One region of the Niveibacterium microcysteis genome, then DNA from elsewhere that is predicted to be linked to it. Evidence: predicted binding sites of a transcription regulator. Region 1 holds the regulator's gene; each other region holds the start of a gene.

The links. The regulator sigma-54, encoded in region 1, starts transcription at its own class of promoters, with help from an activator protein. The targets are predictions, from matches to a motif close to TGGCACGCTTNCTGCTNA.
Region 2: the regulator sigma-54 is predicted to act here: its motif matches at 2,694-2,711, upstream of JY500_RS16325 (nitrate reductase).
Region 3: the regulator sigma-54 is predicted to act here: its motif matches at 3,517-3,534, upstream of nifH (nitrogenase iron protein).

Annotation. Positions count from the first base shown of each region.
Region 1 covers NZ_CP071060.1:154,075-159,555, reverse strand. Annotated here, with positions in the region: gene recA (recombinase RecA) at 1-378, shown strand, start outside; gene recX (recombination regulator RecX) at 399-848, shown strand; gene lptB (LPS export ABC transporter ATP-binding protein) at 835-1,557, shown strand; gene JY500_RS00700 (RNA polymerase factor sigma-54) at 1,574-3,043, shown strand; gene hpf (ribosome hibernation-promoting factor, HPF/YfiA family) at 3,055-3,378, shown strand; gene ptsN (PTS IIA-like nitrogen regulatory protein PtsN) at 3,496-3,963, shown strand; gene hprK (HPr(Ser) kinase/phosphatase) at 3,950-4,894, shown strand; gene JY500_RS22360 (PsiF family protein) at 4,966-5,430, shown strand.
Region 2 covers NZ_CP071060.1:3,590,615-3,596,095, reverse strand. Annotated here, with positions in the region: gene JY500_RS16325 (nitrate reductase) at 1-2,669, opposite strand, end outside; gene JY500_RS16320 (methyl-accepting chemotaxis protein) at 2,930-4,540, shown strand; gene ybiB (DNA-binding protein YbiB) at 4,640-5,481, opposite strand, start outside.
Region 3 covers NZ_CP071060.1:2,578,895-2,584,375, reverse strand. Annotated here, with positions in the region: gene nifK (nitrogenase molybdenum-iron protein subunit beta) at 1-819, opposite strand, end outside; gene nifD (nitrogenase molybdenum-iron protein alpha chain) at 996-2,471, opposite strand; gene nifH (nitrogenase iron protein) at 2,545-3,426, opposite strand; gene JY500_RS11650 (NAD(+)--dinitrogen-reductase ADP-D-ribosyltransferase) at 3,580-4,464, shown strand; gene JY500_RS11645 (hypothetical protein) at 4,614-4,805, opposite strand; gene JY500_RS11640 (GAD-like domain-containing protein) at 5,154-5,481, opposite strand, start outside.

The DNA.
Region 1 (5,481 bases):
AAGTTCTACGCCTCGGTGCGTCTGGACATCCGCCGCACCGGCACGATCAAGAAGGGCGACGAAGTCATCGGCTCGGAGACCAAGGTCAAGGTCGTGAAGAACAAAGTCGCGCCACCGTTCAAGGAAGCGCACTTCGACATCCTTTACGGCGAGGGCATCTCGCGCGAAGGCGAGATCATCGACATGGGCGTCGAACAGCGCTTTGTCGACAAGTCCGGCGCGTGGTACGCATACAACGGCGAGAAGATCGGCCAGGGCAAGGACAACGCGCGCGAATTCCTGCGCTCGCACCCGGAAACCGCACGCGAAATCGAGAACAAGATCCGCGTACAACTGGGCCTGCCTGAACTGCCGGCTGGGGAAGCCGCCGCGGCCTGAACCAACGAGGCACATTGGCGATGAGCGGCGACGAGCTGAAGGCCCGCGCGCTCCGAACGCTGGCGCAGCGCGAACACAGCCGGGCCGAGTTGGCGCGCAAGCTGGCCGCGCACGGTGAGCCGGACGCGGTCGAAGCGGTACTCGACCGGATGAGCGAACTGGGCCTGCTGTCCGACAGCCGCTTTGCCGAAAGTTACGTGCGCAGCCGTGCCGGCCGGCTCGGCCAGCGACGCATCCAGCATGAACTCGCACAGCGCGGCGTGGATCCGGAAACGATCTCCGAAGCGCTGGCGAGTGAGTTGGGCGAGACAGAACTGGAGCGCGCCCGTGCAGTGTGGGCGCGCAAGTTCGGCAGTACGCCGGGCGATGCAAAGGAATGGGCGCGCCAGGCGCGCTTTCTGACCGCCCGCGGGTTTTCCGCGGAGGTCGTGAGAAAAGTGTTGAAAGAGCCGTTCGATGAGTCTGCTTAAGGTAGGCGGTCTATCCAAGCGCTACAAGGCACGCACTGTCGTGCGCGATGTCGGCTTCGAAGTCGGCAGCGGTGAGGTGGTCGGCCTGCTCGGCCCCAACGGCGCCGGCAAGACGACGTGTTTCTACATGATCGTTGGCCTGGTGCGTGCCGACGGCGGCACGATCACCCTCGACGACAAGGAAATCACCCACCTGCCGATCCACAAGCGGGCGCATCTGGGCTTGTCCTACCTGCCGCAGGAAAACTCGGTATTCCGCAAGCTCACGGTGGCCGAGAACATCCTCGCGGTACTTGAACTGCAGAAGCTGCCGAAGGACAAACTCGCCGCGCGGCTCGATGAGCTGCTGGGCGAGTTGGGCATCACGCACTTGCGCGATGCAACCGCGATGTCCCTCTCGGGCGGCGAGCGGCGGCGGGTTGAAATTGCCCGCGCGCTGGCCACCAACCCGCAGGTGATCCTGCTCGACGAACCCTTCGCCGGCGTCGACCCGATCGCGGTGATCGATATCCAGAAGATCATCCGCTTCCTGAAGGATCGCAACATCGGCGTGCTGATCACTGATCACAACGTGCGCGAGACGCTGGGCATCTGCGACCGCGCCTACATCATCACCGAAGGGGTGGTGCTCGCCAGCGGCCGCCCCGACGAAATCGTCCAGAACGACAAGGTTCGCGAGGTTTACCTCGGCGAGCATTTCCGACTCTGATCGCGCAACCCCCACGATGAAGCCCTCGCTCCAGCTCCGCATCTCCCAGCAGCTCGCGCTGACCCCGCAGCTGCAACAGTCGATCAAGCTGCTGCAGCTATCGACACTGGAGCTCAACAGCGAAATCGAGCGCATGCTGCTCGAGAACCCCTTGCTCGAACGCGAAGACGCCGAGTCGGACCCGGAAGCCTGGGGGCAATCCGCCACCACGCCGAGCGGCGACGAACGCACCGACACCGCCAACGATGCGGCGGCCGAAGCGGCCGAGACCTCGCCCGAACCGAGCGAGCCGAGCTTCGACGATGCCGGCAGCTATGACGACGGCCCCACCGAGTGGTCCGGCGAAGGTGGCGGCAGCGGCAATCGCGACGATGACGACGAAACGGATTTCCAGGAATTCCGTGCTGCGCAGACGAGCCTGCGCGACCACCTGGATGAACAAGTTGCCCTGATGCCGCTGTCGGACCGCGATCGCGCGCTGCTGCGCTTCATGATCGAAGCGCTCGACGACGATGGCTATCTGACCCAGCCGCTCGACGAACTGCTGGAGCTGTTGCCGCCCGAGTTTGAAGTTGACGTCGACGAGCTGCAGATCGCCCTCGCGCACCTGCAGAACCTCGATCCGCCGGGCATCGGCGCACGCTCGCCAGGCGAATGCCTGAAGCTGCAATTGCGCCTGCTGCCTGAGAGCGCTGCGCGTGAAGCCGCGATCATCATCGTTGAGCAGCATCTGGAGCTGCTGGCCGCGCGGGATTTCGTGCGACTCAAGCGGCATCTGGGTTGCAGCGACGAAACGCTGCGCGAGGCGCACCAGCTCGTTTGCAGCCTCGATCCGCGCCCCGGTGCGCGGTTTGCCGCAATCGAGACGCGATATGTGATCCCGGATGTGATCGTGCGCAAGGTGCGCGGCCACTGGAGTGCGACACTGAACCCGGACGCGATGCCCAAGCTGCGGATCAACCAGCTCTACGCCGGAATCCTGCAGCAGAACCGCGGCTCGGCCGGATCGCTGGCCGGGCAGTTGCAGGAGGCACGCTGGATGATCAAGAACGTGCAGCAACGGTTTGACACGATCCTGCGGGTATCCCAGGCAATCGTTGACCGCCAGCGGCAGTTCTTCGATTATGGGGACGTGGCAATGCGTCCGCTGACACTGCGCGAAATCGCGGAGCAGCTTGATCTGCATGAGTCGACGATCTCTCGGGTGACCACGCAGAAGTACATGGCCACGCCAAGAGGTATCCTTGAACTGAAGTATTTTTTCGGCAGCCACGTCGCCACGGATTCTGGCGGCGCGTGTTCAGCTACGGCGATTCGTGCGCTGATTCGCCAGCTGGTCGCGGCAGAGGATCGCAAAAAACCGCTATCCGATGCGCGGATTGCCGAGCTTCTCGGCCAGCAGGGGATTGTCGTTGCGCGACGAACCATCGCAAAGTACCGCGAGTCGCTCAACATCCCGCCGGTCAGCCAGCGCAAGATGATCTGAGAGGATAAATCATGAACCTGAACATCACCGGACACCATCTCGAAGTTACCGCCGCGCTCCGCGACTACGTAACATCGAAACTGGATCGCGTGATTCGCCACTTCGATCACGTCACGAGCGTTAACGTGATCCTGTCGGTGGAAAAGCTGAAGCAAAAGGCGGAAGTGACGGTACATGTACGCGGCAAGGACATTTTCGTCGAGAGCATTGACGAAGATTTGTATGCCGCAATCGACGCCATGACGGACAAACTGGACAGGCAGGTTCTCAAGCACAAGGAAAAGTCCTACGATCACGGCCACGAGGCGCACAAGCGCCAATCTGCAGAATCGTAATCACGGTCGCTCTAGTGAATCCCGGCGCGTAAGCTTGCGGAAAGCCCCCGCGCCGAACATGAGCTGACCCCGGATCTGCGCGCCTTCGGGCGCGCAGTGCATTTCTGAACCCCAAGCATGAATCTCATCGCCCCGCTGCTGCCGCCGTCCAATGTGCTCGTCGATCTTGAGGCGAGCAGCAAGAAGCGCGTCTTCGAACAGGCTGGCCTGCTCTTCGAAAACCATCAGGGACTCGCGCGCAGCGCCGTCTACGACGCGCTTTTCACGCGTGAAAAGCTCGGCTCCACCGGCCTTGGACAAGGCATTGCGATTCCGCACGGCCGTATCAAGGGCCTGCGCGACGCCGTCGGTGCCTTCATCCGCCTTGCGCAGCCCGTGCCATTCGAGGCCCCGGACGGCAAGCCGGTGAATCTGATGTTCGTGCTGCTGGTGCCGGAAAGCGCCACCGAGCACCACCTGCGACTGCTATCGGAGCTCGCACAGATGTTCTCCGACCGCAGCTTCCGCGATGCACTGGCGCAGGCCAGTGATGCGTCCGAGGCCCACACCCTGTTCGTGAACTGGAACCCGAATGCGGCGAACTAGCGTCGCCCGGATCTACGAGGACAACCGCGACCGGCTCGGCCTGAGCCATCTCGCCGGCCCGCTCGATGTCGAGGTTCAGGTTCCAAACGAGAAAGTGTGGCCAGCCGAGCTGGTAGGCCACCTCAACATCATCCACCCGAACCGCATTCAGGTGATGGGCGAGGCGGAGCTGGGCTGGATTCGTCGCCAGGCACGCGACAAGGTACAGCATCAGCTGGAAAGCATCCTGCTGGCGCACCCGCCAGCGATGATCGTGGCGGACGGATGTGAAGTGCCGCCGCTGATCCAGAGTGCGTTCGAAAGCGCACGCGTCGCAATGTTCACGACCTCGGCCGAGACGGCCCGCGTGATCGATTCGCTGCGCACCTATCTTGCGCGCAACCTTGCCGAGAAAACCTCGCTGCACGGCGTGTTCATGGATGTGCTCGGGCTCGGCGTGCTGATCACCGGCGATTCCGGCGCCGGCAAATCCGAGCTTGCGCTCGAACTGATCTCGCGCGGTCACGGTCTCGTCGCGGACGACGTGGTCGAAGTGTCGCGCATCGCGCCAGGTGTGCTGGAAGGGCGCTGCCCGCCAATGTTGAAGGACTTCCTGGAAGTCCGTGGCCTCGGCATCCTGAACATCCGCACGATCTTCGGCGAAACCGCATGCCGCCGGAAGATGAAGCTCAAGCTGGTGGTACATCTGCATCGCCAGATCCGCGGCGAAAGCGCGCAGATGCCGCGCCTGCCGCTGGAAGACGACATGCAGGATATCGTCGGTGTGCCGACTCGCCGCGTCACCCTGCCGGTTGCCGCCGGCCGCAACCTTGCGGTGTTGCTGGAAGCGGCGGTGCGAAATACCATTCTTCAGTTACGTGGCATAGACTCGATGCAGGAATTCGTTGATCGCCAACGCTCTGCGCTGGATCTCGACGAAGAAGACCTGTAGCCCGAACGCTCGCATCTCCTTCCGCCACATCGGTGGCGGCTCTACCCCAATCTCTCCTCCGGAGGCCTTGCATGAATAAGCTTGTGATCCTGGCTGCAGCTCTGGCCGCGCAGTTCGCCCTGCTCCCCGCCCACGCCGCCGACGAGGCGAAGAAGCCGACTGCGCAGCAGGAAAAGATGAAGGTCTGCAACGAGAAGGCGACCGGCATGAAGGGCGATGAGCGCAAGAAGTTCATGAGCGACTGTCTGAGCGCCAAGCCCGCTGCCGCCGAAGCCGATGCCAAGGCACCCAGCGCCCAGCAGGACAAGATGAAGGTTTGCAATGAAAAGGCGACGGGCATGAAGGGCGATGAACGCAAGAAGTTCATGAGCGACTGCCTCAGCGCCAAACCCGCTGGCGCGCCCGCCGCCGATGCGAAAGCGGACGCCAAGTCCAGCACCTCTCAGCAAGACAAGATGAAAGTCTGCAACGAAAAGGCAACCGGCAAGACGGGTGACGACCGCAAGAAGTTCATGAGCGAATGCCTTAAGGGTTGAACCCTCGCCGCTGCGACCAAACCCCGCCCTTAGGCGGGGTTTTTGTTTGGA
Region 2 (5,481 bases), 1.4 Mb from region 1:
CAGCGTGTGCGCGTCTGCAAGGCTTCGAGCGATTCGCCGGCCTTGAAGGCCGCAACGATGTCGCGCTCGGCTACGTCGAAACAGTTGCACACCACCTTGCCGCGCTGCTGCTGCCCGGCGGGCGGTTGCGTCAGCGGCGCCAGCAGCCACTTGCGCGCTTCGCCGGCCGGCGTGCCCTGGGCCATCATGTCCTGCAGCCAGCCGGCGGCTTTCGCTTCGCCGACCAGGCGCACGGCACTGAGCGTATCGCCATCGATGCGCGCGCGTTTGGTGATGTCGCGGCGCGTGTCGCGGTAGATCAGCGCGAGCGGATCGTCCAGCGTGGTGGCGGCATCCAGTGCAGCCATCGCCGCGTCTCGGGTCTCCGGCACACGGGCTTTCAGCACTACCACCGGCGCGTCGCGGCCCGCGAGTGTGAGGCTCGCGTAGCTGGCTTCCGGCATCTCGCGCTGCAGGGCGTCGCGCATGCGCGCCATCACCGCCATCGCACCATGCTCGGCATCGGCGTCCGCCTCGACACGACGCAGCGCCACGACCTCTCGCCCTTCGGCATATTTCTCGACCTGCACCGCCGCGTGCTTGAGCTCCGGCTGCTTCGAGTACGGGTCGAAGGCTGACACGGTGAGCACGTTCACGCCGTAGCCGCCCATCGTGTTTGCGCCCCAATGCATCGGCAGGAAGGCTTGGCCCGGCCGCACCGAATCGCTCGCGGCGACCTTCACGATCACCGCGCCGCGCCGGCTGGACACGCGAACCAGATCACCCTCGGCGAGCCCGCGGCGTTCCAGATCGGCCTGGTTCAGATGCAGCAGCGGTTCTGCCTCATGGGCGAACAGGCGCGCCAGCGTGCCGGTGCGGCTCATGCCGTGCCACTGATCGCGTAGCCGGCCGGTGGTCAGCGCGATCGGGTATTTGGCCGACACCGGTTCGGCGACGGGCAGGTGCTCGGCGGCGACAAACTTCGCGCGGCCGGATTCGGTGGGGAACACGCCGTCTTCATAGAGCCGTGTCTTGCCGCTGCCGGCGCCGCTCGGGAAGGGCCATTGTTGCGGACCCTCGGTTTCAAGCGTCGCGTACGACAGGCCGGTGATGTCCAGATCGCGGCCGCGTGTGGTCTCGCGATGTTCGTTCCAGATCGCCTCTTCGTCCGCATAGGGAAACAGGGCGTCGGTGAGCGGGTTGCCGAGTGCATGGCCGAGGCGGCGCGCGAAGTCGACAGCGATTGCCCAGTCATGGCGGGCTTCGCCCGGCGCCGCGACGGCAGGGCGTACGCGCGAGATGCGCCGCTCGGAGTTGGTTACGGTGCCGGTCTTCTCGCCCCAGGTGGTGGCGGGCAGCAGCAGGTCGGCGTAGGCGGCGGTTTCGGTCGTCGCATAGGCTTCCTGCACCACGACGAACTCGGCCTTGTCCAGCGCGCGGGCAATCTGCGCCGCGTCCGGCATCGACTGCGCGGGGTTCGTGCAGGCGATCCAGGCGGCCTTGATTTCACCCGATTCCAGCGCGCGAAACAGTTCGACGGCGCTCTTGCCGGGTGCGGCGGGCACGTCCGGCACGCCCCACAGGGCGGCGACTTCTGCGCGGTGCTGCGGGTTGGCCAGATCACGGTGTGCGGAGAGCAGGTTGGCAAGGCCGCCCACCTCCCGCCCGCCCATTGCGTTGGGCTGGCCAGTCAATGAAAAGGGGCCAGCGCCAGGCCGGCCCAAGTGCCCAGAGGCGAGGTGGAGGTTGATCAGCGCGGCATTGTTGTGGGTGCCGTGCGACGACTGGTTGAGGCCCTGGCAGTACATCGACAGGGTGGCTTTCGAGGTGGCGAACCATTGCGCGGCGCGCTCGATGTCCGCCGCCGGTACGCCGCAGATGCCCGCCGCCATTTGCGGCGTGTAGGCGCGCACGACCTTGCGCAGCGCATCGAAGCCCTCGGTGTGCGCGGCGATGTAGGCCTCGTCCACCCAACCTTCCCACAGCATCACATGCAGCATCGCGTTGTAGAGCGCGATGTCGGTGCCGGGCAGGATCGCCAGGTGCAGGTCGGCCGCCTCGGCGGTGTCGGTGCGGCGCGGATCGACCACGATCAGCTTCATCGCCGGGTTGGCCTTGCGCGCGTCTTCGATGCGGCGGAACACGATCGGATGCGCGAATGCGGTGTTGCTGCCACTGATGAAGAGGCAGTCGGTGTGGTCGATGTCTTCGTAGCTGGCCGGCGGCGCGTCGGCGCCGAGCGTCTGCTTGTAGCCTGCCACCGCGCTGCTCATGCACAGGCGCGAGTTGGTATCGACGTTGTTGGTGCCGATCAGGCCCTTGGCCAGCTTGTTGAAGACGTAGTAGTCCTCGGTCAGCAGCTGGCCCGAAATGTAGAAGGCCACGGCGTCGGGGCCGTGCTCGCGGACGATTGCGGCAAAGCGTTCGGCCGCATGGTCCAGTGCGCCATCCCAACTGATGCGGCTGCGCGCTTCGTTGCGCGTGGCGCGCAGTTCCGGGTACAGGGCACGCGCAACGCGGGTGTTCGGCGCCGCCGTCAGGTGAAGGGTCGAGCCCTTCGTGCACAGGCGGCCGAAATTCGCTGGATGTTGGGGGTCGCCACGCACGCCGGTAATGACGCCTTCATCGTGTTCGATGATCACGCCGCAGCCGACGCCGCAATAGCAGCAGGTGGATTTTGTTTCAGCCATTTTTTCCTCGTCTCCGGGGACGGGTTAGCAATGCCTGTGCCATGACGGTGCGCGCCTTGCAGGCGGCGACTTCGACAGCCAGACTGAACGAAGCACGCCGGCTGCAGGCACCAGATTGATGCGGCGGGGCGCCGCCTTGGGGCGGATTCGGCATTGCTGCTTGAGCTGTTTCGTGATGCACCGCAATAGGGCGAAAGCGGGGGCTCAAGCCTTGCTTGGCGCTGCCGTAGTCCTGATGTCGTTCCGACCGGAGGAAAGCCATGCCAAGACGTAGGCTGTCGATACAGATGCTGCTGCTGATGCTGGCAGCGGCCGGCATCCTCGCGGTGTTGCTCAATGCCTTGCTCGCGCAAACGGGGGTGCGGCAAGTTGCCGGCGGCATCGACGCGATCCTGCGCACCCAGCAACAGGTATTGCGACAGACCGACGTCGACATGATGCACGACGCGATTCGCGGTGATGTGCTGCGCGCGCTGCTGGCGTCGAGCGGAGGTGGTGACGACAAGGCCGCGGTGCAGAAGGACTTCGCTGAGCACGCCAAGCGACTGCGCGAGAACTTCGATCGGAATCGACAGAGTCTGCCCGTCGACGCGCGTGCGGCCGCGGATGCGGCGGCGCCGGTGGTCGATCGCTATCTGAAGGCTGCGGAGGCACTGCTCGCCAACCCCTCGCCGCAGTCGGCGGAACTCGCCGGTTTTACCCAGGACTTTGAAGCGCTCGAGGGCAGCCTTGAGAAGCTCACCGACCTGATTGCGGCTGCCGCGGAGCAGGAGCGCGTCGCGGCAGCCGCCGCCGTGCAGGCCAGCGTGTGGCGTAGCGCCGCGGTAGGTGTGCTGGCGGCCATCGTGCTGATCGCCACCGCATTGTTCGTCTATCGGCGCATAGGCCCGCCCTTGCGCCGCGTGGCCCGCGAGGCCGCTGCGATTGCAGCATCCGGCGATCTTTCGAGGCGTATCGACGGCGCCGTGGGGGACGAAATCGGCGATGCGATCGCGGCCTTCGATCGCCTGCTCGCGGTGCAGCAGGGCGTGGTGCGCGATGCCCTGCTCGCGACGCAGGAGACCGCGTCGGCGGTGGAGGCGTTGCAGGCGGTGGGGGCTTCGGTACGAGAGGAGGCTGGCTCGCAACAGCTCATGGCCGAACGCGCGAGCAGCGACTTCGCCGCGGTACGCGACAACATCGCCACCGTCGCCTTGAGTGCAGGGCAGGCGCTGGACCGCGCACGTGTGTCGGGTGAATGCGCGCGCGATGGTGCGCAGCAGGTGCGCGAGGTGGCGGGCGACATCCGGGCGATTGCTGAGTCGGTACATGAAACAGCTCGTGTGGTGTCCTCACTCTCTGACGAGGCGGTGCAGATCGCCACCGTTGTGGGCGAGATCAAGGCGATCGCGGATCAGACCAACCTTCTCGCGCTCAACGCCGCGATCGAAGCGGCGCGCGCTGGCGAGCAGGGGCGTGGTTTTGCGGTGGTGGCCGACGAGGTGCGCAAGTTGGCCGAGCGCACTGCGCATTCGACCGAATTGATCGTAGGCACGGTGGGCCGTATCCGAAACACCATCGACACCGCGGTCGGCGCGATCGACCAGAGCGTGTCGGGCGTGCAGGCGAGTGTGGCGCGAGCCGAACAGGCGGGTGCCGCGGTGGATGAGATCCCGCGCGCAGCCGGTGAGGTGGAATGCGGCATGACGGGGATCCAGCAAGCGCTCGCCGAGCAGCAGGCCGCGACGCAGCGGCTCGATGCGCTGATCGGCGATATCGCTGCTGCGGCGGGGCGCAACGCAGCCAGCGCCGCACGTGCGGCTGCGCTGGCAGAGGATGCGGGTGGCGCAATGAGCCGGCTGGCCGGGTCGGTCGGGCGTTTCACCGTATAGGCGAATCGCCGCGATTTAGCGGCGGGGTCTGTTGCAAGCTGTTTTCCCCTGCAAGGGGCGCGCGCCACGCGCGTCCAGCGGTCTCCGGCGCGTGCTGCTTCAGGCCCGTGCCAGTTGGGCCAGCGCGCTGACCTGATCGAGGATCGGTTGTGGCACCGCTTGCGCGCCGTCGAGCATTGCGCGGATCTGCGCCGCATTGTCGGCCACCGCGCAGCCTTCGCCGGGCTCGCGCGTCGGATCGCCATCTTCTTGCTCGAACAGCACGCGCGCCGCACCATCGACATAACCCAGCAGGCGGGGCCGACGCCGCGGGTGCGCGTAGGCCTCACCCTCGGTCGCCCGCATCAGCAGCGCGCAGGCGTGTTCCCGGTCGAGCTGCTCGGCCATGCGCTCAAGGTATTCCGGATGGGTCACCGCGATCACGCGCACGCTGTGGCCGCGGCAGGGGTCCAGCAGCTTGGCAAGCGTGTGCCCGCTGTTGCGCAGGCCGACGCGGCGCCGCAGGGCGAGCAGCGCATCCAACCCGGGGCACAGTGTCGCGACCGGCAGGCACGCGAGGCGACGATCAGCCAGTTGGCGCGCCGCGTCGTCGGTGTCCGCCGCCGGGGTGATACCGAGGGCGCCCAACAGCTCGAAGGGGCTCACGCGGCTCTCGAAGTCGTGCCGCCCCTGGATCAGCACCGGCACGCCGTCGCGCGCGAGCAACAGCGCCACCAGCGGCATCAGGTTGGCCTGCTTGCGCCCGCCGTTGTAGGTCGGCAGCACCACGCAGCGCGGCCCGGCAGGCACCGCGACCTGTGCGGTGCGCGCGTCCATCGCGCGTTTGAAGCCAGCAAGCTCGTCGGCATCTTCGCCTTTGATCCGCATCGAAAGCAGGATCGCGCCAAGCTCGAGGTCGGGCACGCGCTGGTCTAGGATGTCGCCGAACAGGCTTTCGGCCT
Region 3 (5,481 bases), 2.4 Mb from region 1:
GCCGGCATACATCTGGTATTCGCCATTCGCCGGGGTGTCCAGCACTTCTTCCGGATCGCACAGGAAGGTGTAGTCGACGTCCATCTCCTTGAGCATCCGCTTGATGACGCGGTAGTTGCCCAGGTAGGTCTCGAAGCCCGGAACGATGTTGATCTTCTTGTTGCTGCCAACCACCTTGCCGTCCATCGTCGCTTGCGTGAAGTAGCTGACGATGCCCTCGAACATGTTGTCCCAGCCGGTGATGTGCGATCCGACGAAGGAGGGGGTGTTCGCGTAGGGGATCGGGAAGTCCTTCTCGACGTGGCCTTCCTTGCGCGCGTTGCCGATGAAGGCGCCGAGGTCGTCGCCGATGACTTCCGCGATACAGGTGGTGCACACCGCGATCATTTTCGCGTCGTACAGTTTGGTCGCGTTCTGCAGGCCTTCGTGCACATTCTTCTGGCCACCGAACACCGCCGCGTCTTCAGTCATCGAGTCGGCGATGAAGGCAATCGGCTCTTTGAAGTGACGGTTGAAGTAGGTGCGGAAGTAAGCGACGCAGCCTTGCGAGCCGTGGATGTAGACCATGGTCTTCTCGAAACCCATGCCGCACAGGGCGCCGCCGAGCGGCTGGCAGACCTTGGCCGGGTTGATCGTCAGCGCTTCGCGCTTGAAATTGAGGTCCTGGTATTCCTGGGTGGTCGTCCAGGCAAAGGTCTCGGCGATCTTCTCTTTCGAGACGGTCTCTTCAAAGGTCTCGCGCTTGTTCTTGATGAGCTCGCGATACTCCGGCTCGTTGAAGAGCGGGAAACACGGTTTCGTATCTTCGACGGTTTGCATCTTGCATCTCCTTGCCCGGCCAACTAGCTGTGGACGCGGGCGAAGCTTGATCGGCCGTGCGGCGGTAGCCACACGTGCTCACACGGACTTTTCTTGGGGCGGGCGGCTACGCGCTGCAGACCGGAATCCGGGGCAGGGGAGCCCCCCGGATTCCGCAGTACGGCAAGCGCGTAGGCTCAAGCGGCCTTGAGATCGTCAGCGCTGGTTTCTTCCTTGAGCCAAGGCGCCTTGAGCATTCCCCAGCAGGGGTTATTCACGGTCATGTCCATATCGCGGGCAAAGACCGCGAAACCATCGAAACCGTGATAGGGGCCGGAGTAGTCCCACGAGTGGAGCTGGCGGAAAGGCACGCCCATCTTGTGGAAGGCGTACTTCTCCTTGATGCCGGAGCCGATCAGATCGGGCTTGAGCTTGCGGACGAACTCTTCGAACTCGTAGCCGGTCACGTCGTCGTAGATGAGGGTGGCGTCCTTCATCTCTTTCATCGTGCGGTCGTAGTCATCGTTGTGCGCGAACTCGTAACCGGCGCCGATCACCTCCATGCCCAGATCTTCATAGGCACCGATGGTGTGGCGCGGACGCAGGCCGCCGACGTAAAGCATTACCTTCTTGCCTTGCAGGCGCGGCTTGTACTTAGCGATGATCGCGTTCATCGCCGGCGTGTACTTGGCGATGACGCGCTCGGCGCCTTCCTTGATCGTGTCGTCGAAGTGCGAGGCGATGTCGCGCAGGCTCTCGGCGATCTTGCTCGGGCCGAAGAAGTTGTACTCGAGCCAGGGGATCGCGTACTTCTCTTCCATGTGCCGCGCGATGTAGTTCATCGAGCGGTAGCAGTGGAGCAGGTTCAGCTTCACCTTCGGCGTGTTTTCCATTTCCGCCAGGGTGCCGTCACCCGACCACTGGGCGACGACCCGCAGGCCCATCTCTTCGAGCAGGATGCGCGATGCCCACGCGTCGCCACCGATGTTGTAGTCACCCAGGATCGCAACGTCGTAAGGCGTGCTCTCGAACGCCTGATCGTCGCGGTTAGAGATGATCCAGTCGCGCACCGCGTCGTTCGCGATGTGGTGACCCAGCGATTGCGATACACCGCGGAAGCCTTCGCAGCGCACCGGGATGATCGTCTTGCCGATCTCGGCCGCCTTCTTCTTCGACACCGCCTCGATGTCGTCACCGATCAGGCCGACCGGGCATTCGGACTGCACCGAGATGCCCTTCGACAGCGGGAAGAGGCCCTCGAGTTCATCGATCAGCTTGGCGAGTTTCTTGTCGCCGCCGAAGACGATGTCCTTCTCCTGAAAGTCGGAGGTGAAGTTGATGTCGCAGAAGGAATCCACGCCCGAGGTGCCGGCGTAGTAGTTGCGGCGGCCGCCGCGCGAGTAGGCGCCACAGCCCACCGGGCCGTGCGAGATGTCGATGATGTCCTTGATCGGGCCCCACACCACACCTTTCGAACCAGCGTAGGCGCAGCCGCGCTGGGTCATCACGCCTGGCACCGACTTGCGGTTCGACGTGATGCACTTCTTCGATTGCTCGATGGTCTTGTCGTTCACCATCAAGTGTTTGGCGCGGTCCTTCTTGGCCTTCTCGGGGTAGACCTCAAGCACCTCTTCAATGAGGGCCTGGGCCGCTTCGCGGGTCAGTTCAGTCATTACGTTCTCCCTGCGCCGGCCCCTAGCCGGACACGGCGCACTGGTTCAATCGCTGGATCGTGAAGTGGCTGAATCAGACTGCGAGTTCGGCGGCGGTCTTGCCGACGATCTTCTCGTCTTCCACTTCCATGATCCCGAACTCCATCAGCAGTTCTTCCAGCTCTTCCATTTCGAGCGGATTCGGGATCACGAACTTCTTGTTCTCGACGATCTTGCGTGCGAGTTCGCGGTACTCGTCGGCCTGCTTGGCGGTCGGGTCGTATTCGATGACCGTCATGCGGCGGATCTCGGCGTGCTGCACAACGTTGTCGCGCGGTACGAAATGGATCATCTGGGTGCCGATCTTCTCGGCCAGCGCGATGATCAGTTCGTCTTCGCGATCGGTCTTGCGGCTGTTGCAGATCAGGCCGGCAAGGCGAACGCCGCCCGAATTGGCGTACTTCACGATGCCCTTCGAGATGTTGTTGGCGGCGTACATCGCCATCATCTCGCCCGACACGACAATGTAGATTTCCTGCGCCTTGCCTTCGCGGATCGGCATCGCGAAACCGCCACACACCACGTCGCCCAGAACGTCGTAGAACACGAAGTCGAGGTCGTCGGAGTAAGCACCTTCTTCTTCGAGGAAGTTGATCGCGGTGATCACGCCACGGCCGGCACAACCGACGCCCGGTTCCGGGCCACCGGACTCGGCGCATTTGATGCCCTTGAAGCCGATCTGCAGCACGTCTTCCAGTTCGAGATCTTCGACAGACCCGGCGTCAGCGGCCAGTTGCATCACGGTGTTCTGCATCTTGGCGTGCAGGATCAGGCGGGTGGAGTCGGCCTTCGGATCGCAGCCGACGATCATCACCTTCTTGCCGGCCTCGGCCAGAGCGGCGACGAGGTTCTGCGTGGTGGTCGACTTGCCGATGCCGCCCTTGCCGTAAATCGCGCATTGACGAAGCTTTGCCATGGTGCTTCTCCTTGAGGGAAACGTTTTTCGGGTCAGGCACATGAGTTGCGTGAAATCGGGCAATCACCGCACTGACGTCTCGCACTCAAAATCGCAATGCGCGTGCCAGACCCGTCGAAATCGCTTCAAGCTTCTGAAAAACAAGGAGAAAACGTGGTTGACGGTGCTACGAGTGGCAGTGCGGCATGCGACAAAGCGCCGGCACTGTGTAGGGATGGCGACAAGGCTTGCGACAATCCGACGCTGCCGCCATGGGCGCGCCTATCGATCAACCGCTGCAATCTGCCTGCGGTAATCCTGGGCAGCTACACCTATCAGCAGCATCCCTCTGCACTGGTGCTCGACGGCGTGCTGGAGTTGCACCGCGACTTCTTTGCGCTGCTCGATGCAGAACCCTCAGAGGATGTTCGCCTGCAGCGCTTCTACGACTACATGAGCGTGAGTTTCAGGCTTGATGCGCTGGAAGACGCAGGCTATTCGCAAGGCGTATCGAAGCGGCGCGGCAGGCTCAATTACCTGAAGCTGATCCGCGGCTGGCACTTCAACTCAGACAGCGTGGAGGGCGCTGTACTCAAGGCGTGGGTCGAGTCCCGCTTCGGCCTTTTGCCGCGTCATCATCGCGCGCCGATTCGAGATTTTTCGGGCGAACCTTATCGCCTGTACCTGGAACAGCGCGCAACCGGGCTGTACAACACCAATGCGCTCGAGGCGCAGTTGGACCTCGTCTACACCTGGACCCAGTACGAACTCAAACGGCGCTTCCCGGATACGAGCCATTTCACGCTATTCCGCGGCCTCAACCGCTGGGAAGCACATGAGATTCTTGGTGAGCACGACGGCCAGTCGCTCGTGCTGCTCAATAACGTCAATTCCTTTACCTTCCAGCGCGAACGCGCCGAGGAGTTCGGCGATAGCGTGATCCGAACCCAGGTACCTGTACCCCGCGTGCTCTGCCTTGCGCGCCTGATGGCCGCGCGTCTGCAGGGTGAGGACGAAGTGCTTGCGATTGGCGGGGTCTATGGTGTCGATGGAATCTAGCGGTGCCCCGAGCGCTGGTCCGCCTCATCCCAAGAATTGCTTGATTGGCGCTGCGAAGCGGCAAGCGCTAATTGGCAGCGCGTCGATCGCGCACCGCTACGGGCTGAGCATAAAAAAGAATCAGGCCGCTGTGAGCGGCAAGAATGTGTCTAAGGAGTCCGGGGCGATTCAACCGCCATTTCATCAAAATCCTCGTCCCATCGTCCGGATGCAAAAGCGGCAATCGCAAGATCCGAGTCGTCCTGATGAAAATACCCGGATGCAGAGATGGCAAGACTCCTGAACACAAGCATCCCCACATCCTCGTAGACTTGACTGTCGAGAAGCAGGAGCTCCTTCAAGCGGTCTATCTTTGGGGGGAGAACACGGCAACACCACGCACAGAGCGATTGGTGCATGTCCGCGGAAACCCCAGCTCCACTAGGGCATTCTCCTTTGAATAAGTCGCCGATACACCGCTTCTGTATTCGACTCGCTCCTTTAGGGCATTCGAACTGGTTCGATCAGGTGCCCCCCAAAGGCCTTCGACCTCATCCGGTGACATACCAAACTTAACGGCCTCGACACCGACATAGGGTTCAAGGCGGAATATTTGCGTGACATCCATTGGTGAAGTTCCGGTGTCACGATGTTTGACGTCATTTGCGCAGCAGCCGGCCCGCCTGGCGAGCCGGGGCGCATGACCTGTCTCAGCCTTTAGCCATCTGCGCCACGTCGGCCATGACTTGCAACTCGGTAACTTGCGAAAGGATGCTCAGGTGTATATGAGCGTTGAGCTTTTGCAGCCGGTTCAGCGAGGGCTCACCGCCAAGGGCCAGCGCGGGCACGAAGCCGTACATGGTGTCGTGGTCAAGGGGGCCGAGTGTGGCTAAAGCGCGCTCGAACAGTGGCTGATCGTCGCTATCGGTGACATCGTAGGTATCGCGAGAGGTGCTGCTGAAAAACAGCTGTAAGGTTAGGTCCGGACCGTCTTCTTTGAACTCTTCCAGATCGAAAGCAGGGAAGGCAAGCCCGTCG